Regions from separate parts of the Nonomuraea sp. NPDC005692 genome, predicted to be linked through region 1. Evidence: riboswitches for the same ligand, from Rfam matches in the RefSeq annotation. Region 1 holds a riboswitch; the other holds the start of a gene.

What was found. Region 1 has a riboswitch for glycine ahead of gcvT (glycine cleavage system aminomethyltransferase GcvT). Riboswitches for the same ligand answer to the same signal wherever they lie in the genome.
Region 2: linked by a shared signal. The riboswitch ahead of gcvP (aminomethyl-transferring glycine dehydrogenase) and the one ahead of gcvT (glycine cleavage system aminomethyltransferase GcvT) in region 1 are both predicted to bind glycine.

The regions. Positions count from the first base shown of each region.
Region 1 covers NZ_JBEXYU010000006.1:348,124-359,009, reverse strand. The annotation lists gene ABZ459_RS16850 (FCD domain-containing protein) at 1-61, opposite strand, end outside; gene ABZ459_RS16845 (glutamine synthetase family protein) at 186-1,556, shown strand; gene ABZ459_RS16840 (aldehyde dehydrogenase family protein) at 1,565-2,908, shown strand; gene ABZ459_RS16835 (3-oxoacyl-ACP reductase) at 2,914-3,678, shown strand; gene ABZ459_RS16830 (gamma-glutamyl-gamma-aminobutyrate hydrolase family protein) at 3,675-4,364, shown strand; gene ABZ459_RS16825 (M4 family metallopeptidase) at 4,587-6,881, shown strand; gene ABZ459_RS16820 (M28 family peptidase) at 6,953-8,326, shown strand; glycine riboswitch at 8,589-8,686, shown strand; glycine riboswitch at 8,707-8,806, shown strand; gene gcvT (glycine cleavage system aminomethyltransferase GcvT) at 8,841-9,926, shown strand; gene gcvH (glycine cleavage system protein GcvH) at 9,923-10,312, shown strand; gene ABZ459_RS16805 (L-serine ammonia-lyase) at 10,372-10,886, shown strand, end outside.
Region 2 covers NZ_JBEXYU010000014.1:54,576-65,461, forward strand. The annotation lists gene ABZ459_RS27040 (MerR family transcriptional regulator) at 1-448, shown strand, start outside; gene ABZ459_RS27045 (bifunctional nuclease family protein) at 581-1,051, shown strand; gene ABZ459_RS27050 (MerR family transcriptional regulator) at 1,199-1,819, shown strand; glycine riboswitch at 1,868-1,964, shown strand; gene gcvP (aminomethyl-transferring glycine dehydrogenase) at 2,131-4,956, shown strand; gene ABZ459_RS27060 (hypothetical protein) at 5,083-5,883, shown strand; gene ABZ459_RS27065 (hypothetical protein) at 5,938-6,294, opposite strand; gene ABZ459_RS27070 (alpha/beta family hydrolase) at 6,377-7,012, shown strand; gene ABZ459_RS27075 (DUF5999 family protein) at 6,969-7,166, opposite strand; gene ABZ459_RS27080 (TetR/AcrR family transcriptional regulator C-terminal domain-containing protein) at 7,365-7,925, opposite strand; gene ABZ459_RS27085 (hypothetical protein) at 8,035-8,433, shown strand; gene ABZ459_RS27090 (RNA polymerase sigma factor) at 8,537-9,874, opposite strand; gene ABZ459_RS27095 (hypothetical protein) at 10,047-10,361, opposite strand; gene ABZ459_RS27100 (AMP-binding protein) at 10,408-10,886, opposite strand, start outside.

The DNA of each region.
Region 1 (10,886 bases):
GCAGCCGTTCCACGGTCTCCTCGAAGGCGTTTCCCGCCTTCACCGGCCGCAGCACTGTCATCAAACGCGCCGAATCGTCCAAGGTGTCCTCAGGTCTTGACAAGCGATCCCGGCATGCACATCAATGGTCTGAGACTAGCCCAATCAACGGGAAAGCGCTTCAGAGCAGATCGGAGCGACCTAGGGTGAGCGAACCAGCGGGCAACGGATTCCTGTCCGTCGAGGAACTGCGGGGCGAGGTCGCGTCCGGCCGGATCGACACGGTGCTGCTCGCCGTCGCCGACATGCAGGGCAGGTTGCAGGGCAAACGGCTCTCCGCCCGCTACTTCCTGGACGAGGTGCTGCACCACGGCTCCGAGGGGTGCAACTACCTGCTCGCGGTCGACGTGGACATGAACACCGTCGCCGGCTACGACATGTCCTCCTGGGACCGGGGCTACGGCGACTTCGCGATGAAGCCCGACCTGTCCACCCTGCGCCGGGTCCCCTGGCAGGACGGCACCGCCCTGGTCATGGCCGACCTGGCCTGGGAGGAGGGCGGCGAGGTCACCGCCTCGCCGCGGCAGATCCTGCGCCGCCAGCTCGCCCGCCTGGCCGACCGGGGCCTGGCCGCGTACGTGGGCACCGAGCTGGAGTTCGTCGTCTACGACGACAGCTACGAGGACGCCTGGCGGCGCGCCTACCGCGACCTGACCCCCGCCAACCTCTACAACGTCGACTACTCCCTCCTCGGCACCGCCCGCGTCGAGCCGCTGCTCCGGCGCATCAGGCGCGACATGGAGGGCGCCGGCATGTACGTCGAGTCCGCCAAGGGCGAGTGCAACCTCGGCCAGCACGAGATCGCCTTCCGCTACGACGAGGCCCTGCGCACCTGCGACAACCACTCGATCTACAAGAACGGCGCCAAGGAGATCGCCGCCCAGGAGGGCCGCTCGATCACCTTCATGGCCAAGCCGAACCAGCGCGAGGGCAACTCCTGCCACATCCACATCTCGCTGCGCGGCCTCGACGGCGGCCTGGTGATGGCGGGCGAGGGGCCGTACGGGCTCTCGCCGCTCGGCGCGCGGTTCATCGCCGGGCAGCTCGCCCGCATGCGCGAGCTCACTTTGCTGTACGCGCCCAACGTCAACTCCTACAAGCGTTACGTGCCCGGCAGCTTCGCGCCCACCGCCGTCAAGTGGGGCGTCGACAACCGCACCTGCTCCCTGCGGCTGGTGGGCCACGGGCCCTCGCTGCGGGTGGAGAACCGGGTGCCGGGCGGGGACGTCAACCCGTACCTGGCGGTGTCGGCGCTGATCGCGGCCGGGCTGGACGGCATCGACCGGGAGCTGCCGCTGGAGGACGCCTTCGGAGGCAACGCCTACGACTCCGGCGCCGAGACCGTGCCCCACACGCTCCGGGACGCGCTCGCTCTGTTCGAGGGGTCGAAGCTGGCCAGGGAGTCGTTCGGCGACGACGTGGTCGAGCACTACGCGAACAACGCGCGCGTGGAGCTGGCCGCCTTCGACGCGGCGGTGACGGACTGGGAGCTGTTCCGTGGTTTCGAGCGAATGTGACGGTAGGCATGAGGATCGTTAATCCGGCGACGGAAGAGGTCGTCGCCGAGGTCGAGATGGCCGACGCGGCCGAGGTCGACCGGGCGGTGGAGCGGGCCGCGAAGGCGTACCGGAGCTGGCGGGAGGTGGCGCCGGGCGACCGGGCCCGACTGCTGCGCCGCTTCGCCGACCTGGTGGACGCCCACGGCGAGGAGCTGGCCCGGCTGGAGCTGGACAACGCCGGGCATCCGATCGGCAACGCGCGCTGGGCGGCCGGGGCCGTCCGCGACGTGCTGCACTTCTACGCCGCCGCCCCCGAGCGCAACCACGGCAAGCAGATCCCGGTGCCCGGCGGCGTGGACATCACGTTCCAGGAGCCGCTGGGCGTGGTGGGCGTCATCGTGCCGTGGAACTTCCCGATGCTGATCATGTCGTGGGGCGTCGCCCCGGCGCTGGCGGCGGGCAACACGGTGATCGTCAAGCCGGCGGAATGGACTCCGCTCACGGCGCTGAGGCTGGCCGAGCTGGCCCTGGCGGCGGGCCTCCCCGAGGGGGTGCTCCAGGTGCTGCCCGGGGCAGGGGAGGTCGCGGGGGCCCGGCTGGTCGAGCATCCCGGCGTGGCCAAGATCGTGTTCACCGGCTCGACCGAGGTGGGCAAGGAGATCGCCGCGAAGGCGGCGGCGCAGGTCAAGCGGGTGACGCTGGAGCTGGGCGGCAAGTCCGCGAACATCGTCTTCGCCGACTCGGACCTCGAAAAAGCGGCAAAAACCGCCCCTTATGCGGTGTTCGACAACTCCGGCCAGGACTGCTGCGCCCGCTCCCGCATCCTCGTCCAGGCCGAGGTGTACGACGAGTTCCTGGAGCGCCTGTCGGCGGCGGTGCGCGGCGTCAAGGTCGGCGACCCCCTCGACGAGTCCACCGAGATGGGCCCGCTGATCAGCGCCGAGCACCTGGACCGCGTCCGCGGCTTCGTCGAGGGCACGCCCTACCTCCAGGGCGACTGCCCCCAGGGCAAGGGCTACTGGTTCCCGCCGACCGTGCTCACCTCGAAGGTCACCGACCGCGCCTTCACCGAGGAGATCTTCGGCCCGGTCGTGTCGGTGGTGCCGTTCACCGACGAGGCCGAGGCCGTGCGCATCGCCAACGACACCCCGTACGGGCTGAGCGGGTCCATCTGGACGCGCGACGTCGGGCGGGCGCTGCGGGTGGCCCGCGCGGTGGAGTCGGGCGCCCTGTCGGTGAACTCGCACTCCTCGGTGCGCTACTGGACCCCGTTCGGCGGCTTCAAGCAGTCCGGCCTCGGCCGGGAGCTGGGCCCGGACGCCCTGACGGCCTTCACCGAGACCAAGAACGTCTTCATATCCTGGGAGTAAGTACAGTGCAGCGATTGCAGGACCGCGTGGCCGTCATCACCGGCGCGGGCAGCGGCATCGGGCTGGCCACGGCGCGCAGGTTCGCGCAGGAGGGCGCGAAGGTCGTCTGCGTCGACATCGACGAGGACGCCGGGGCCAAGGCCGCGGCCGAGGTCGGCGGCCTCTTCGTCAAGGCCGACGTGACCAGCGAGGACGACGTCGTCCGGATGTTCGCCACGGCCCACGAGACCTACGGCAGCGTGGACATCGCCTTCAACAACGCCGGCATCTCGCCGCCCGACGACGACTCGATCCTGGAGACCGGCCTCGACGCCTGGCGCCGCGTCCAGGAGGTGAACCTGACCAGCGTGTACCTGTGCTGCAAGCACGCCATCCCGTACATGCGGCGGCAGGGCAAGGGGTCGATCATCAACACGGCGTCGTTCGTGGCGGTGATGGGGTCGGCCACGTCGCAGATCTCGTACACGGCCTCCAAGGGCGGCGTGCTGGCGATGTCGCGCGAGCTGGGCGTGCAGTTCGCCCGCGAGGGCATCCGGGTCAACGCGCTGTGCCCGGGGCCGGTGAACACGCCGCTGCTGCAGGAGCTGTTCGCCAAGGACCCCGAGCGGGCCCAGCGGCGTCTGGTGCACATTCCGGTGGGCCGCTTCGCCGAGGCGTCGGAGATCGCCGCCGCCGTGGCGTTCCTGGCCAGTGACGACGCCTCCTTCATCACGGGGGCCGAGTTCCTGGTGGACGGCGGCATCTCCGGCGCGTACGTGACGCCGCTGTGACCCGTCCGGTCATCGGTGTCACGACGTACGTCGAGCCCGCCCGGTTCACCGTCTGGGACCTGCCCGTCGCGCTGCTGCCGTACATGTACGTCGAGAAGATCGTCCAGGCCGGCGGGCAGCCCGTGCTGCTGCCGCCGGCCGGCGATCCCGCCCAGGTCGTGGGGCGGCTCGACGGTCTCGTCCTGGCCGGCGGCGGCGACGTCGACCCGGCCAGGTACGGCCGGACGGCGCACGAGCGCACCGGCTACGTCCGGGAGTTCCGGGACGAGGCCGAGTTCGCCCTGCTGGCGGCGGCCCTGGCGGCCGGGCTGCCGTTCCTGGGCATCTGCCGGGGGCTGCAGGTGCTCAACGTGCTGCTCGGCGGCACCCTGCACCAGCACCTGCCGGACGTGACCGGGCACACCGGCCACTCCCCCGCGCCCGGCGAGTTCGGCCACCTGCCGGTCACGCCCGTCCCCGGCAGCCGCCTGGCCGAGGCGCTCGGCACGCAACCGGTGGCGGTCCCGCACTACCACCACCAGGCCGTCGACCGGCTCGCCCCCGGCCTCACGGTCACCGCCACGGCCGACGACGGGACGATCGAGGCGGTGGAGCTCGACTCCGGCGGGTTCGCGGTGGCGGTCCAGTGGCACCCGGAGGCGGGCGACGGGCCGGCGCTCTTCGAGGCGTTCACGGCGGCCTGCTGAGACCGTTACTGGAAAGCTTCTTTACCTTTTCTGCGCGCTGAAATCGCGTGAAATCCCAGTTCAGAGGGCCATACCACCACGTTATAGGAAACTTGTTGGGTACCGGGTCGCGCCATCCCGGTGTCACCCTGTGTTCATCCCCAGCCGGCCGGGGCTCTTCCACTCCACACCCCCCTGAGGAGCCAGAGAGTGAACCCCAAACTCAGGTTGGGGGCTGCCGCAATGCTCGCGCTAGCCCTGACCACCAGCTCGCTGGTGGGCGCCACGAGCGCCACAGCCCAAGCGTCGCAGGTGGCCGATCCTCCCAGCCCCGACGAGCGCAGGAACGCGATCGCCACCGCACACAACGCGATCCTGGCCGACTCGGCGGCATTGCTGGCATCCGAGCAGGACACGTTCACGCTGACGTCGACTGTCGAAGGCGTCCGCGGCCTGCAGTACCTGACCTACGCCCGTAACCACGCGGGCCTGCCCGTCTACGGCGGCGACGTGGTCGTCGCCACGGACGCCTCCGGCGCGGTGGTCGACACGGTCGCCACCGGGCAGCGCACGAAGATCGGGATCGGCACGAAGGCGAAGGTGACCGCGGCCCAGGCCGCCGTGACGGCCAGGGCCAAGGTGGCCAGGGTCGAGACCGTCGCCACGCCCGTGCTGTCCGTGCACGCCGCCACGAAGACCCCGCGGCTGGCCTACGAGGTCCTGGTCACCGGCGCCAACGCCACCGGTCACGAGACCAAGCTCCACGTGTACGTGGACGCCCTCACCGGCAAGGTCATCGACGAGTGGGACGAGGTGCGCGACGGCACCGGCAACAGCTACTACGTCGGCACCGTCACCATCGACACCAGCCCCTCGTACACGATGCGCGACCCCCGCAGGAGCGGTGTCCAGTGCGGCGGCCAGAACGGCTCGCCGTACACGAAGACCACCGACACCTGGGGCAACGGCTCGGGCACGAACCTGGAGACCGCCTGCGTCGACGCGCTCTACGCCGCGCAGCGGGAATGGGACATGCTGAGCGCCTGGCTCGGCCGCAGCGGCATCAACGGCCAGGGCGGCGGCTACCCGGCCCGCGTCGGCCTGGCCGACGTCAACGCCTACTGGAACGGCCAGTACGGCTCCTTCGGCCACAACTCCGCCAACTCCCAGCAGCTCACGTCGATGGACGTGGTCGGCCACGAGTTCGGCCACGGCATCTTCCAGTTCACCAGCGGCGGCTCGGGCAGCGGCAACGAGGCCGGCGGCATGAACGAGTCCACCGGCGACATCTTCGGCGCGCTCACCGAGGCGTACGCCAACAACCCGAACGACCCGCCGGACTACCTGGTCGGCGAAGAGGTCAACCTCTCCGGGTCCGGGCCGATCCGCAACATGTACAACCCGTCGGCCCTCAGCCACCCGAACTGCTACAGCGCCTCCATCCCGAACACCGAGGTGCACGCGGCGGCCGGCCCGCAGAACCACTGGTTCTACCTCGTGGCCGAGGGCACCAACCCCTCGGGCAAGCCCGCGAGCACGCGCTGCGACAACGGCGCCGCGATCACCGGCATCGGCATCCGCAAGGCCGGTGAGGTGTTCATGTCCGCGCTGAACACGAAGACCCAGCCGTGGACGCACGCCAAGGCCAGGGTCGCCACCCTCCAGGCCGCCAAGACCCTGTACCCGGGCAGCTGCACCGAGTTCAACGTGGTCAAGAACGCCTGGGACGGCGTCAGCGTACGGGCCCAGTCCGGCGAGCCGAGCTGCACCCAGGGCAGCAACGACTTCTCGGTCAACCTGAACCCCGCCTCCGGCAGCGTCACTCCGGGCCAGAGCACCACGACCACGGTCAGCACCACCGTGACCGGCGGTTCGGCGCAGTCGATCACCCTGCGGACCGGCACCCTGCCGACCGGCGTGACCGCCTCGTTCAGCCCGGCCACCATCACCGCGGGGCAGAGCTCCACGCTGACGATCACCACCTCGGCGGGCAGCCCGCAGGGCAACCACTCGATCGCGATCACGGCCGACGGCGCCGACGTCGACCGGCAGGCCACCTACAACCTGCAGATCGGGCAGAGCTCGCCGAACGACTACTCCTTCGGCGTGACCCCGTCGTCGGCCTCGGTGCAGGCCGGTCAGTCGGCCACCGCCACGGTCAGCACGCAGGTCACCGCCGGTCAGGCGCAGAGCATCGCCCTGTCGGCGAGCAACGTGCCCGCGGGCGTGACGGTCAGCTTCAGCCCGTCCACGATCACCGCCGGGCAGTCGTCCACGGTGACGTTCGCGACCACGAGCGGCGTGACGCCCAGCACGTACACGATCAGCCTGAACGCCGACGGCGCGAGCGCCGACCACTCGGCCTCCTTCAGCCTGACGGTGGGCGGCGGCCAGGGCACCACGTGGCAGACGTACACGGCCTACACAGCCGGACAGACCGTCACCTACCAGGGCACCAGCTACCGCTGCCTGCAGTCTCACACGAGCCTGCCGGGCTGGGAGCCGCCCAACACCCCTGCCCTCTGGCAGCCGGTCTAAGTCGCAATACCTGGGCGGCCACGCCGGGGTGGCCGCCCAACCCCCTTGAGGAGCCACAGATCGTGAACGCCATGCTCAGGCTGGGCGCCGCGGCCACCGCCGCGTTGGCCCTGACCCTCACCACGCCGGCCGGACCGGCCGGCGCCGCCGCCGACCCCGCGCCCGACATCCCCGTCGCGAACGTGACGGCGCATCTGAGCCAGTTGCAGTCCATCGCCACGAGCAACGGCGGCAACCGCGCCTCGGGCAGGCCGGGCTTCACCGCCTCGATGAACTACATCAAGGGCAAGCTCGACGCGGCCGGCTTCACCACCCGCGTGCAGAGCTTCAGCGGCGGCAGCAACCTGATCGCCGACTGGCCGGGCGGCCCGGCCAACCAGACCGTGATGCTCGGCGCCCACCTCGACAGCGTCGCGGCCGGCCCCGGGATCAACGACAACGGTTCCGGCTCGGCCGCGCTCCTGGAGAACGCCCTCACCCTCGCCGCCCGCAGGCCCACCCTCACCAAGCACGTGCGGTTCGGCTGGTGGGGCGCCGAAGAGGCGGGCATGGTCGGGTCCAGGTACTACGTGCAGAACGGCGGCGCGAGCGGCGTCGAGGTGTACCTGAACTTCGACATGATCGCCTCGACCAACGCCGGCTACTTCGTCTACGACGACGACGCGGCGATCCAGCGGACCTTCAACGACTACTTCGCCACCATCGGCCTGCAGACCGAGGGCGACAGGGAGGGCGACGGCCGCAGCGACCACGCCTCGTTCAAGAGCGCGGGCGTCCGGGTCGGCGGCCTGGCCACGGGGGCCGGGGCGGTCAAGAGCTCGGCCCAGGCCGCCAAGTGGGGCGGCTCGGCCGGGCAGCCGTTCGACCGCTGCTACCACAGCGCCTGCGACAGCTACCCGAGCGCCATCAACACCACGGCGCTCGACCGCAACTCCGACGCCATCGCGTACGCCATATGGAAGCTCGCCGTGGGCACCAGCACGCCCACGGAGAACGACTACTCGATCTCGGTGACCCCGTCGTCGGCATCGGTCCAGGCCGGTCAGTCGGCTACCGCGGCGGTCAGTACCCAGGTCACGTCCGGCCAGGCGCAGAGCGTCGCGCTCTCCGCCGGGAACGTGCCGAGCGGGGTCACCGTCTCCTTCAGCCCGTCCACGGTGCAGGCCGGTCAGTCGTCCACCGTCACGATCGCCACCACCAGCGGCGCCGCGGCGGGGACGTACACCATAGGGATCAACGGCGACGGGGCGACGGCGGACCACTCCGCGTCCTTCACCCTGACCGTCGGAGGGGACGGCCAGGGCACCACCTGGACGGCCTACAAGTCGTACACGGCCGGAGACGTCGTCACCTACCAGGGGGTCAGCTACCGCTGCCTCCAGGCGCACACCAGCCTGCCGGGCTGGGAGCCGCCGAACGTGCCCGCCCTCTGGGCGCGGGCCTGATCCTCGGGCCTGACCTTTAGAGCCTGATCCACAGGGCCTGATCTACGCGCGGGCCGGTCGCCACCGGCCCGCCCCGAGCTGCCGCGTGCGAGCTGACCTGCCATGACCGGCTCGCGCGCGGCCACCAACGCGGCCGCGACCCCGCCTCTCCGGGGCCGCGGCCGCTTTTCGCTGCGTGCGGGATGTCGCGGATGCTGCGGAAGGCAGGGGGCGAAGCGCGACAACACCCCCATGACGGCACTAGGCTGACGGACATCACCGGCGAAACCGTGCGGGAGAGCACCCTGACAGCCGGTCAGGGTCCCTGAAGGAGCAAGCCCTCCCCGCGAACCTCTCAAGGCAAAGGACCGCGCGGCAGCCCTGTAAGGCGTTCTTACGGGGAGGTGACCTCTGGAAAGCAGGCCCTCGGGGCCTCGCCGAAGGTGAAAGTCCGGTAAAACTCGGGCGAAGCTCTCAGGCATCCATGACAGAGGGGGAGGATGCTGGCATCCAATCCTGTCCTGAGGTGCGACAAATGTCCCGACCTACGCCGCTACGAGACGTCCACGAGGCCCTAGGCGCCACGCTGACCGACTTCGCCGGATGGCTGATGCCGCTCCGGTACGGCAGCGAGTCGGCGGAGCACAAAGCCGTCCGCGAGGCGGCCGGGCTGTTCGACCTCTCGCACATGGGCGAGATCTTCCTGACCGGTCCGCAGGCCGGAGAGGCCCTCGACTACGCCCTGGTCGGCCACCTGTCGGCGCTCGCGCCCGGCCGGGCCAGGTACACGATGATCGTGGACGAGCGCGGCGGGGTGCTCGACGACCTGATCGTCTACCGGCTGGCGGACGAGGAGTTCATGGTGGTGGCCAACGCCTCGAACTCCGACAAAGTCGCTGATGAGCTGAAAAATCGTACTAAGTCGTATGACACGGCGGTCGACGACCGCTCCCAGCAGTACGCCCTCATCGCGATCCAGGGCCCGAAGGCCCAGGAGATCCTGGCCACGCTCACCGACGCCGACCTCGACGGTCTCAAGTACTACGCGGGCCTGCCCGGCGTGGTCGACGGCCGCCAGGCGCTCATCGCCCGCACCGGCTACACCGGCGAGGACGGCTTCGAGCTGTTCGTCGCCAACCAGGACGCCGTGCCGCTCTGGCGCGCCCTGGAGGCGGCGGGCGAGTCGCACGGGCTCAGGGCCGCCGGTCTGTCCAGCCGCGACACCCTCAGGCTGGAGGCTGGCATGCCGCTCTACGGCAACGAGCTGAGCTCCGACCTGACCCCGTTCGACGCGGGGCTGGGCAGAGTGGTGAAATTCGACAAGCCCGGTGACTTCGTCGGCAGGGCGGCACTGGAGGCGGTCAAGGACGACCAGCCCCGCCGCCGCCTCGTCGGCCTGGTCGCCCAGGGCCGCCGGGTGCCACGTCACGGCTACCCGGTCACCCGCGACGGCGCCGTCGTCGGCGAGGTCACCAGCGGTGCGCCCTCCCAGACCCTGGGCAAGCCCATCGCGATGGCCTACGTGGACGCCGGGGCCGACACAGGTCTGGCCGTGGACATCCGGGGCAGCCATGAACCTATGGACCTGGTCGAGCTGCCCTTCTACAGGAGGAACAAGTGAGCAACATCCCTGACGACCTGAACTACACCAAGGAGCACGAGTGGGTGTCGGGCGTGGACGACGGCATCACCGTGACCGTCGGCATCACGGCCTTCGCCGCCGAGGCTCTTGGTGACGTCGTCTTCGTGCAGCTCCCCGAGGTCGGTTCGACCGTCGAGGCGGGTGACTCGGTCGGCGAGGTGGAGTCCACCAAGTCGGTGAGCGAGATCTACGCCCCCGTCGGCGGCGAGATCGTCGAGGTGAACGCGGCCGTGGCCGACGACCCGTCGCTGGCCAACAGCGACCCGTACGGCGACGGCTGGATGTTCCGCGTCCGCATGGAGGGCGACGCGGAGGACCTGCTGTCCGCCGAGGAGTACACGGCGCTCACCTCAGGCGAGTCCTGACACCAACGCCGGGGCCCGCGACGGGCCCCGGCACTTCCTGAACTGAAGGGCGCCCATCAATGGCGATCAGCGTCTTCGACCTCTTCAAGATCGGCATCGGACCGTCCAGCTCCCACACGGGCGGCCCGATGGCCGCCGCGCACAAGTTCGCCCGCGGGCTGCACGACGACGGCCTGCTCCCCCGCGTGGCCCGCGTCGAGGTCATCCTGTACGGCTCGCTCGGCCTGACCGGCAAGGGCCACGGCAGCGACAAGGCGGTGCTGCTCGGCCTGTCCGGTGAGAAGCCGGAGCTGGTCGACGTCGACTCCGTCGACGCCCGCCTGGCCGAGATGCGCGCCTCGGGCACGGTCAACCTCTACGGCGAGCACGAGATCCCCTTCGTCGTGGGCCAGGACCTCGTCTTCGAGCGCAAGATCTCCCTGCCCGAGCACCCCAACGGCATGCGCTTCACCGCCCGTGACGAGCAGGGCGAGACCGTGCGCGAGAAGGTCTACTTCTCCGTCGGCGGCGGCTTCGTCGTGGACGAGAAGGCCACCGGCGCCGACCGCATCAAGCCCGACGACACCGTCCTGCC
Region 2 (10,886 bases), on a different contig from region 1:
CCACTACCTGCCGCTGCGGGTGATCAAGGACAAGATGGCCGAGAGCTTCGGCCGTCCGCGCGCGGTGCAGCAGACCCAGGAGATCCGGTACGACCGGGCCCAGTTGCTGGAGGCGGCCGGCATCGACGAGGAGACCCTCGCCGAGCTGGAGGACTACGGCCTGCTCACCCCCGTGGCCAGGCGCTACGACGAGGAGGCGCTGAAGATCGCGCGCAGCGTCGGCGCCCTGGCCCGTTTCGGCCTGCACGCCCGCCACCTGCGCGCGGTCAAGGTCGCCGCCGAGCGGGAGTGCGGGCTGGTCGAGCAGACCGTCGCGCCCATACTCAAGCGCCGCGCGCCCGGCGCCATCGGCGAGGCCGACGAGGCTGCCAGGGAGTTGTCCACGCTCCTGCTCGACCTGCACGCCTCCCTGGTCCGCGTCGGCGTCAGGTCTGTCCTGGGCCGCTGAGGGCACAGAGCTGGAAGGCCGGGGCACATTCCAGGCCTGCCGGGTGTTACGTTGAAATGCACAAGCGTGTAGCAGAAACGACCCAGTCAACAGCTGTGCCGGGCGACCGGCCGGTCGAATACGGAGCAGCCCGTGTTGCAGATGGAGGTCGTGGGCGTTCGAGTTGAGATGCCCACAAATCAGCCGATCGTCTTGCTCAAGGAGGCACACGGGGAACGGTTCCTTCCGATCTGGATCGGCATGACCGAGGCGACCGCGATCGCCCTGGCGCAGGCCGAGGAGCCGCCGCCCCGGCCGCTCACCCACGACTTGTTCAGGGACGTGCTGAGCGCGCTCGGCGTCGGGCTGCGCGCGGTCAACATCGTGGCCCTGCGTGACGGCATCTTCTTCGCCGACCTGGTGTTCTCCAACGGCGTGGAGGTCAGCGCCCGGCCCTCCGACTCGATCGCCCTGGCGCTGCGCACCGGCGCGCGCATCTTCGCCAGCGAAGAGGTGGTCCAGGAGGCCGGTGTGATCATCCCTGACGACCAGGAGGACGAGGTGGAGAAGTTCAGGGAGTTCCTTGACACGATCACTCCCGAGGACTTCGGCAGGGCGGGGTAGGTATTTCAGTGCATTTACGCTTCACGACGCGCCGAGCCGGATCGTTGACTGAGCATGGTCACGGTCCTACGGTGCAAGTGAAACCCGTGGTCGCCCTTTACGAACCCCCAGATCAGGCCATGGGATGAGAGAAAGCCGGAGGTCCGCGTGGCGGTCAGCAGCGGCGAGGGAAAGACGGCCGGCCAGGAAGATCCGGTGCGGCGCGAGAGCGCGCGGCAGCGTGCCGGAGAGCAGGGCCTGCTCTTCGACGAGCAGCCCGCGACGCTGCCCGACGACATCGGATACCGCGGGCCCACAGCCTGCTCGGCGGCCGGCATCACCTACAGGCAGCTCGACTACTGGGCGCGCACGGGCCTGGTCGAGCCCACGATAAGAGCCGCGCACGGCTCGGGCTCGCAGCGGCTCTACAGCTTCCGCGACATCCTGGTGCTCAAGGTCGTCAAGCGGCTGCTCGACACCGGAGTGTCGTTGCAGCAGATCCGCACCGCGGTGCAGCACCTGCGTGACCGCGGGGTCGCCGACCTCGCGCAGATCACGCTCATGAGCGACGGAGTCAGCGTCTACGAGTGCACCTCGGCCGACGAGGTGATCGATCTCCTCCAGGGCGGCCAGGGCGTGTTCGGCATCGCGCTCGGCCGGGTCTGGCGAGAGGTCGAGGGCTCCCTCGCGGAGCTGCCGGGGGAACGGGCGGCGGTCGAGGACACCGTCCCGGCCGACCATCCCACTGACGAGCTCGCCAAGCGGCGCCGCGCACGCCGCACGGGGTGAGCTGAACCGCTGAACACACCGTAGTAATCTAGGACAGAGTAAGGCTGATGACCCCGTGCGGGAGAGTCCCTGGGCTTCGGTCCTGGGGCGCCGAAGGAGCAACCCTCCCCGGAATCTCTCAGGCATCCCGTACCGCTCGGGTGAGGCAACTCTGGAAAGCAGGTGCGCCCGCCAGGCGCACCTCACCGACGGTGCAAGCCCCACGGTGGGGTGAAGCTCTCAGGTCGCGATGACGTCGCGATGACAGAGGGGGAGATCCGGCACTCGCCCGCGCCCTGGCGCCGGTCTCCAAGCCTCGGGAGGCAACCTCCATGACCGACCTGTCCGCTCCGCCGTTCTCGTCCAGGCACATCGGCCCATCCGAGTCCGAGCAGCAGCGCATGCTCGAGGCGGTGGGCTTCGAGTCCGTCGGCGATCTGGTGGCCGTGGCCGTGCCCGAGGCCATCAGGGTCAAGGACCGGCTCAAGCTGCCGGCCGCCGCGAGCGAGACCGAGGCCATCGCCGAGCTGCGCGAACTGGCCTCCCGCAACCGGGTGCTGACCTCCATGATCGGCCTGGGCTACCACGACACCGTCACGCCCGCCGTCATCCGGCGCAACCTGCTGGAGAACCCGGGCTGGTACACCGCGTACACGCCGTACCAGCCGGAGATCTCGCAGGGCCGCCTGGAGGCGCTGCTGAACTTCCAGACGGTCGTCTCCGACCTGACCGGCCTCGACGTCGCCGGCGCCTCCCTGCTGGACGAGGCCACCGCCGCGGCCGAGGCCATGACGCTGGCCCGCCGGGCCGGCAAGTCCAAGAGCGACGTGTTCGTGGTCGACGCCGACACGCTGCCCCAGACCAAGGCCGTGCTGGCCACCCGCGCCGAGCCGCTCGGCATCACGCTGGTCGAGCACGACCTCGACGGCGAGCTGCCCGAGTGCTTCGGCGTGCTCGTCCAGTACCCGGGCGCCTCGGGCCGTCTGCGGGACTTCCGCGACGTGGCCGCCAGGGCGCACGAGGCGGGCGCGATCGTCGTGGCTGCCGCCGACCTGCTTGCCCTCACGCTCGTGGCCGCTCCCGGCGAGCTGGGCGCCGACATCGCCATCGGCTCCTCCCAGCGCTTCGGCGTCTCCTTCGGGTTCGGCGGGCCGCACGCGGCCTACATGTCCGTACGCGAGGGCCTGCAGCGGCAGATGCCCGGCCGCCTGGTCGGCGTGTCGGTCGACGTCGACGGCGACCCCGCCTACCGGCTGGCCCTGCAGACCCGCGAGCAGCACATCCGCCGCGAGAAGGCCACCAGCAACATCTGCACCGCCCAGGTCCTGCTGGCCGTGATCGCCGGCATGTACGCCGTCTACCACGGCCCCGAGGGCCTGCGCCGGATCGCGCATCGCGTGCACCGGCACGCCGTCGCGCTGGCCGGCGGGCTGCGCGAGGCCGGCCTGGAGGTTGTGCACGGCGAGTTCTTCGACACCGTGCTCGTCCGCGTGCCCGGCAGGGCCGCCGAGGTGGTGGCCGCCGCCGCCGAGCGGGGCGTCAACCTGTGGCAGGCCGACGACGACCACGTCTCGATCGCCTGCGACGAGAAGACCGGCGCGGCCGAGCTGGTCAAGGTGTGGGCCGCCTTCGGCGTCGAGCGCGAGGAGGTGGCGCTGGAGGCCGACGCGCTGCCGGCCGAGCTGCTGCGCGAGTCGGACTACCTGACCCACCCGGTCTTCCACAGCCACCGCTCCGAGACCGCGATGCTGCGCTACCTGCGCAGGCTCCAGGACAAGGACATCGCGCTCGACCGTTCGATGATCCCGCTCGGCTCGTGCACGATGAAGCTGAACGCGACCACCGAGATGGAGCCGATCACCTGGCCGGAGTTCGCCGGCGTGCACCCGTACGCGCCGGAGGCCCAGACCGAGGGCTACCGGGAGCTCATCGGCACCCTGGAGGGCTGGCTGGCCGAGGTGACCGGCTACGACGCGGTCTCCATCCAGCCGAACGCCGGCTCCCAGGGCGAGTTCGCCGGTCTGCTGGCCATCCGGGCCTACCACCAGGCCAACGGCGACACCGGGCGCGACGTGTGCCTGATCCCGTCCTCGGCCCACGGCACGAACGCGGCCAGCGCCGTCATGGCGGGCATGCGGGTCGTGGTCGTGGCCTGCGACAGCGACGGGAACATCGACCTGGCCGACCTCGACGCCAAGATCGCCAAGCACCGCGAGAAGCTCGCCGCGATCATGGTGACGTACCCGTCCACGCACGGCGTGTACGAGGAGTCGATCACCGAGGTCTGCGCCAAGGTGCACGAGGCCGGCGGCCAGGTCTACGTCGACGGCGCCAACCTCAACGCCCTGGTGGGCCTGGCCAAGCCGGGCGAGTTCGGCGCCGACGTGTCCCACCTCAACCTGCACAAGACGTTCTGCATCCCGCACGGCGGCGGCGGCCCCGGCGTCGGCCCGGTCGCGGTCCGCGGTCACCTGGCGGCCTACCTGCCCGGCCACCCGCTGCGCGACGGCGGCCCGGTCGGCCCGGTCTCGGCCGCCCCGTACGGCTCGGCGGGCATCCTGCCGATCTCGTGGGCGTACGTGCGGATGATGGGCTCCGAGGGCCTCACGGCGGCCACCGAGCAGGCCATCCTGTCGGCCAACTACCTGGCCCGGCGGCTGGCCCCGCACTACCCGGTGCTCTACACCGGCCGCGGCGGCCTGGTGGCCCACGAGTGCATCGTGGACCTGCGCCAGATCACCAAGGAGACCGGCGTCACCGTCGACGACGTGGCCAAGCGCCTGATCGACTACGGCTTCCACGCGCCGACCATGTCGTTCCCGGTGGCCGGGACGCTGATGATCGAGCCGACCGAGAGCGAGGACCTGGACGAGCTCGACCGGTTCGTGGACGCCATGATCGCCATCCGCGGCGAGATCGCCAAGGTGGCCTCGGGCGACTACGACAAGACCGACAACCCGCTGCGCAACGCGCCGCACACGGCCGAGTCGGTCACCGCCGACGAGTGGGCCCACCCGTACTCGCGGACCGAGGCGGCCTACCCGGTGGCCTCGCTGCGCGAGGGCAAGTACTGGGTGCCGGTGCGCCGCATCGACCAGGCGTACGGCGACCGTAACCTGGTGTGCTCCTGCCCGCCGCTGGAGGCGTACGAGGACTGATCCGCCGCCGCGGGTCCCCGTCCGGGGGCCCGCGCCGGACCCGGCCAGTCCCACACCGTCAAGTGAGCAGACATGATCGCGACGAGCCGTTAGGCTCGGTGCGATCCGTCGCCGGAAGGAGCTCTCTTGACGTTCTCAGAGCTGGAGACCCCGCCTCTCGACACCGCCCGCCGCCTGGCCGAGGGCGGCGACCTCGAGGGTGCGGCGGCGATACTGACCGAGCTGGTCGCCGACCACGACAGCCCCGACCGGGCCCAGGCGGCCGTGGGGCTGGCCGTGGTGCTCGACGAGCGCGGCGACACCGAGGCCGCCCGAGCCGCGGCCCGCACCGCGCTGGCCACCGGCCATCCCGAGTACGCCGCCCAGGCCGCCTGCCACCTGGCCCAGGGCTTCGAACGCGAGGGCCGCGACGACCAGGCCAGGGCCGCCTGGCAGGCCGTGCTCGGCGTCGGCACGCCGGCCTACGTCCCGCTGGCGCACCTCGCGCTGGCTCGGCTGGCCGGCAGCCCGCAGGAGGCCGGCAAGGAGCTGCGCTCCGCCCTCGACGCGAGTCTCGACGCCGGCGACGCCGAGGCCGCCGCGCACGCGGCCCGCCAGCTCGCCGAGACGCTGCTGGAGTACGGCGACCCGGGGGAGGCGGCCGGGCTGCTGCTGGACGCGCTGGAGTTCGCCCCGGCGCGGGAACTGCCTGGGCTGCGGGTGCTGCTCGGCATCGCGCACCTGGAGCTGGCCTGCGCGGAGTTCGCCGAGGCCGTCGAGAGCGGGGCCGACCCCCAGACGGGCGCCCTGGCCATCGAGCTGCTGGCGCGCACGCTGCCGCTGCGCGGGCGCACCGAGGACGCCGGCCAGGTGTGGACCTACGGCCTCGAACACGAGGACCTGACCATGGCCGCCGAGGTCCGGCTGCGTTTCCACCGCGACACCTGACCGCCCGCTGAGCGCGGCCCCTGAGTGCGGCCCCTGAGTGCGGCCGGAGAGGGCTCAGCCGCGGCGCATGATGGCCACGGCGGCGGCCACGTTGATGGCGACGATCGCCAGCCACGTGATCGTCAGGCCGACCAGCCCCGAGTTGCCGGCCGCGATGGCGGTCAGCGGGATGCCGAGGCCCATCGAGCCCAGCGCGATGGGGATCATCGCCGCGCCGTTGTTCTGCCGCTGCCTGGGCTTGGCCGGGGCGAGGCCGTGGCCGTCCAGCTCGGCCTGGACGCGGGCGGCGATGGTGGCGTCGAGCCGTTCGACGAAGGACTCGACGAGCGCGGCCTCGTAGTCGGGACCGAGGTCGCGGCGGGCGTCGAGGGTGGCCTGCAGGTCATCCCGGATGGGGCGCATCTCTGGCATAAGGGTCATCATCCCGGTTGTCCGGCGCGCCGTCATCAGACCTGGGGGCCAACGGCGGATCCTCCCCAGGTACGGTGCTGCCATGGAGATCATGACTCCGAGGGGGCCGGCGCTGGTGCAGGTCGACGAGGCGGCCGAGCCCCGGCTGCTGCTGGTGCTGACCCACGGCTCGGCCGGGGGAGTGGACGCGCCCGACCTGCTGGCCGTCCGCGACGCCGCGCTCGGGGTGGGGGCGACCGTGGCCAGGGTGTCGCAGGCGTTCCGGGTCGCGGGGGCGCGGGCGCCGGGGTCGGCCGCCAGGCAGGACGAGGCCTGGGAAGCGGTGCTGGGCGAGCTGCGCGCCGGATGGCCGGGGTTGCCGCTGGTGCAGGGCGGCCGGAGCAACGGCGCCCGGGTGGCCTGCCGTACGGCCTCGGCGGTGGGCGCGGCGGCGGTGGTGGCGCTGGCCTTCCCGCTGCACCCGCCCGGCAAGCCGGAGCGGTCCAGGGCGGAGGAGCTGCGCGGGGCCGGCGTGGACGTGCTGGTGGTCAACGGGGACCGGGATCCGTTCGGAGTGCCGGATCCCGCGGACTGCGCCCGGCTGGTGGTGCTGCCGGGCGAGGGCCACGACCTGAAGCGGGACCCCGCCCGGGTGGGCGAGGTCGTGGCCCGGTGGATCGGCGGCTACGCCGCCGTCAGGCGGCGCCCACCAGGGGGTCGGGCCGGTGCGGCGCGATGACGGTGCCGCTGGGCAGGAGCTCCCCGGTGTCCTCGAACAGGACGACGCCGTTGCAGAGAAGGCTCCACCCCTGCTCGGGGTGGCATGCGAGGGTGCGTGCTGCCTCGCGGTCCGGCGCCTCGGCAGACGGACAGGCCGGGTCGTGCGGGCACATCGGCGTGCCTCCGATATCTCGTGGGTGCTCCCGGGAGAGGGACGGGAGCGGCTCGGGTTTGTTGTTCTGGCAAGTGTGCGACGTGTGTCACACGGTCCGACATAGCCCGTTCGGACTGTTACAGGAGGATCCCCCGGTCGTGTGACCTTCGACACAGCGTGCCTTATGCAGGATAACGGGCCAAGCGCGACACGCGCACTACGTTTGCAACCCCTTGAGCAAAGCGTCGAGCCCTCTTTCGAAGTCCACATCCGCTCTTTCGTCTCGCCTGACCCATTCATCGACTTCTGGGTCAGCCCATCCTGATTGCTGGACTTCGACCGCCACGCTGCCGAACACGAACGCCCGCAGCGCGCGCACGGCCTCCGGGGCGTCGCTCAGGCCCCCTTCGGCGAGCTGCTCGGTCTGCTCCCTGATGGCGACGGCGGTGGCGCCCTTGGGTGGCTTGGTCAGGGCCAGCGCGAGCACGCCCGGATGCTCGCGCAGTAGCTCCCGGCCCGCCCGGCACCACGCCCTGGCCGTCTCCTGCCAGGTGGCGGCCTGCTCCACGTGCACGGACGTGACGTGCTCGGCCAGCGCGTCCATCAGCGCCTCCTTGCCGCGGGGCAGGTGGTGGTAGATGGCCATGGCCTCCACCTCCAGAGCGTCGCCCAGCCGGCGCATGGTGAGCCGGCGCAGCCCCTGGCTGTCGGCGATGTGGAGTGCGGCCTCGATGATGCGCTCGCGGGAGAGTGGGACGGGAGGTCTCTTTGCGGGCATGGTGATCATCTTACTGGGCGGCCCCGTCCGTCGCCCGGTGTTCTGAGGCGGTGTCGGACGGCGTACCCTTGTGGGTTGAACAGCAAAGACTGCGTGAAGGGCAGGGTCGATGGCGTTTTTCCGTCCGCGCGTGAGCCGGGAGGCCGAGGTTCGCTACCACGCGGACCAGGAGATCTCCAAGGGCTTCCCGCAGCTGCTTGACAAGGCCAGGCAGGCCGAGCAGATCGTGCGCGACCTGCGTGCCGCCGCGGCCGACGAGATCGAGCTGCTGGCGGCGGGCCGGGCGTTCGACGTCGCGCTGACCGAGGCGCTGCGGGCCGCCGAGGCCGGGCAGCGGGCCACGTTCGGCGTACGTTCGTACGACGACCGCATCGCGCGTCGCAAGGCCAGGGCCACCCCCCGCGGGGCCATGTGGACGGCCGAGGTCGACCGGCTGCGTACGCTGCGCGAGGAGAACCGTATGTGGGGCATCCCGCGCGTGCCCCGGCCGGTGCCCGCCACCGTCTGACCGAAGGCACACGAAAGCCCCGGCGCCGTGCGCGCCGGGGCTATTCGTGCGTTCCAGGCCCGTCACCGTCAGGGCCTGACGGTGACGGCCGGGGCGGTGCGGGTCAGCTGGCCCAGTCGAGCAGGGGGCGGGTGTTGCTCGGGTGGCGCAGCTTCGACAGCGACTCCTTCTCCAGCTGGCGGATGCGCTCGCGGGTCAGGCCGAGGTGCTTGCCGATCTCGTCCAGCGTGTGCGGCTTGCCGTCCACCAGGCCGAACCGCAGGGCCATGATCTTCGCCTCGCGCGGCGAGAGGTTGTCGAGCACGCCGCGCAGCTGGTCGCCCAGCAGCTGGCGGTCGACGATCTCCGACGCCTCCGGCGAGTCGACGTCCTCGATGAGGTCGCCGATCGTGGTCTCGCCGTCCTCGCCGATGGTCGCGTTGAGCGAGATCGGCTGGCGGCTGGTGCGCAGCAGCTCCTCGATCTGGTCCGGCGTCTTGTCGAGCTCGACGGCCAGCTCCTCGGGCGTGGGCTCGCGGCCCAGCCTCTGGTGCATGTCCCGCTCGACCCGCGACAGCTTGGAGAGCATCTCCAGCACGTGCACGGGCAGCCGGATCGTCCGGGCGGAGTCGGCGAAGCCGCGCTGGATGGCCTGCCGGATCCACCACATGGCGTAGGTGGAGAACTTGAAGCCCTTGGTGTAGTCGAACTTCTCCACGGCCCTGATCAGCCCCAGGTTGCCCTCCTGGACGACGTCCAGCAGGGACATGCCGCGGTCGGTGTACTTCTTGGCCACCGAGACCACCAGGCGCAGGTTGGCCTCCAGCATGTGGTCCTTGGCCTGCCGGCCGTCCTCGATGACCAGGTGCAGGTCGTCGCGCACGGACGGCGGCGCGTCCGGGTCGGTCTCCAGCTTGTACTCGGCGTACAGGCCGGCCTCGATCCGGCGGGCCAGCTCGACCTCCTGGGCGGCGGTGAGCAGGGTACGGCGGCCGATCGACTTCAGGTACGTGTGCACCGAGTCGCCCATCACGGACTGGGTGTCGTCCAGGTCCATGGCCTCGGTCTCGATCTCGGCGTCCTCGGCCGTGAGTTCGAGGTCGTCGGGGGCCACGTCCTCCTCGTGCTCCGGCTTGCCGTCCACCGGGTTTTTTGCCTCGGCGGCCGTGCGGCCGGTAGCCTTTGCCCCGGAAGCCTTCCTCGGCTTGGGGGCGCTCTTGTTCGCGGTCTTCTGGGTGGTCTTCCTGGCGGCGGTCTTGGCCAGCGACGGCTCGTTCTCGGCAGCCAGGCTCACACCGGCCTCCGAGAGCTCGCGCAGGATCGTGCGGCCTTCAGAGGGGCTGATGCCGGCCTCGGCGAACGCGTCACGCAGCTCCGCCAGAGAAAGGTGACCCTGGGCTCGCCCTCGTTCAATGAGCTGGTCGAGAGTCGCGGGTGGGGTCGCCACGGCGGTTCTGGGCATGAGGACACCTCCTCCGTACGGAGTCGAAGCGATCAGGCAGGTTGTGGTGGGGCGGTGGTCAATCTCCGCACGGCGCACCAGTATCAATAACGCCATCCACCGCTATTTGTTCCCGGAGGGATGAAAAAGGGGCGGAACGCCCAGAGGGCGCGCCACCCCCGGGAGGCGGGAACTACTCCGCCACCTCGAAGCTTCCGGTCCCCTCGGGCATGGGCATGGGCTCGGCCTCTTCCATGCGCTTGTCGGTCCAGTAGTCGATGACCTCGCGTGGATCGGGATTGACCTCCGTGGAGACCACGACGCCCTCGGTGTCGCCGGGCGAGGGCACCGGCCGGCCGGTCGGCGACGTCTGCTCGACCACGGCCCGGGTCTCCCTGGCGACCGCGTCGAGCTTGCCCGCCGAGGCGGCCGCCGCGACCGACGCGCCGCCGACGACGATCACGCCGACGACCGCCGCGGACGCCCACATCTTGCGGGTCTGGTTCATGAAGGCTCCCTTCCTTCTCTCCCCGTTATGACGCAGCCGCACCGCGTCAGGTTCCTGTACGCAGCCGTACGAGATCGGTCTTGCCGTTGGGCAGCAGCGGCAGGCGGGGGAGAAGGCGCAGGCCGCGCGGCGCGGCGTGGGCGGGCAGCCGGTCGCGGCAGTAGGCGCGCAGCTCGGCCAGCGTGGGCGGCGCGGCCGGGTCGGCCGGCACCACGAACGCCGTGACCGCCTCGCCCCACTCCGGGTCGGGCAGTCCGGCCACGGCCACGTCGGCGACCTCGGGGTGCGTGCCGAGCACCGCGCTCACCACGCCGGCCACGACCTTCTCGCCGCCGGTGTTGACGACGTCGTCGGCCCGGCCGAGCACGCGCAGCCGGCCGCCGTTCAGCTCGCCGAGGTCGGAGGTGACGAACCAGTCGCCGTCGAACGCGGTCCGCCCGCCGAAGCGGTAGCCGGAGAAGAGCACCGGCCCGGCGATCCTGATCAGGCCGTCCTCGCCGATTTTGAGATCTACATCGTAAAGGG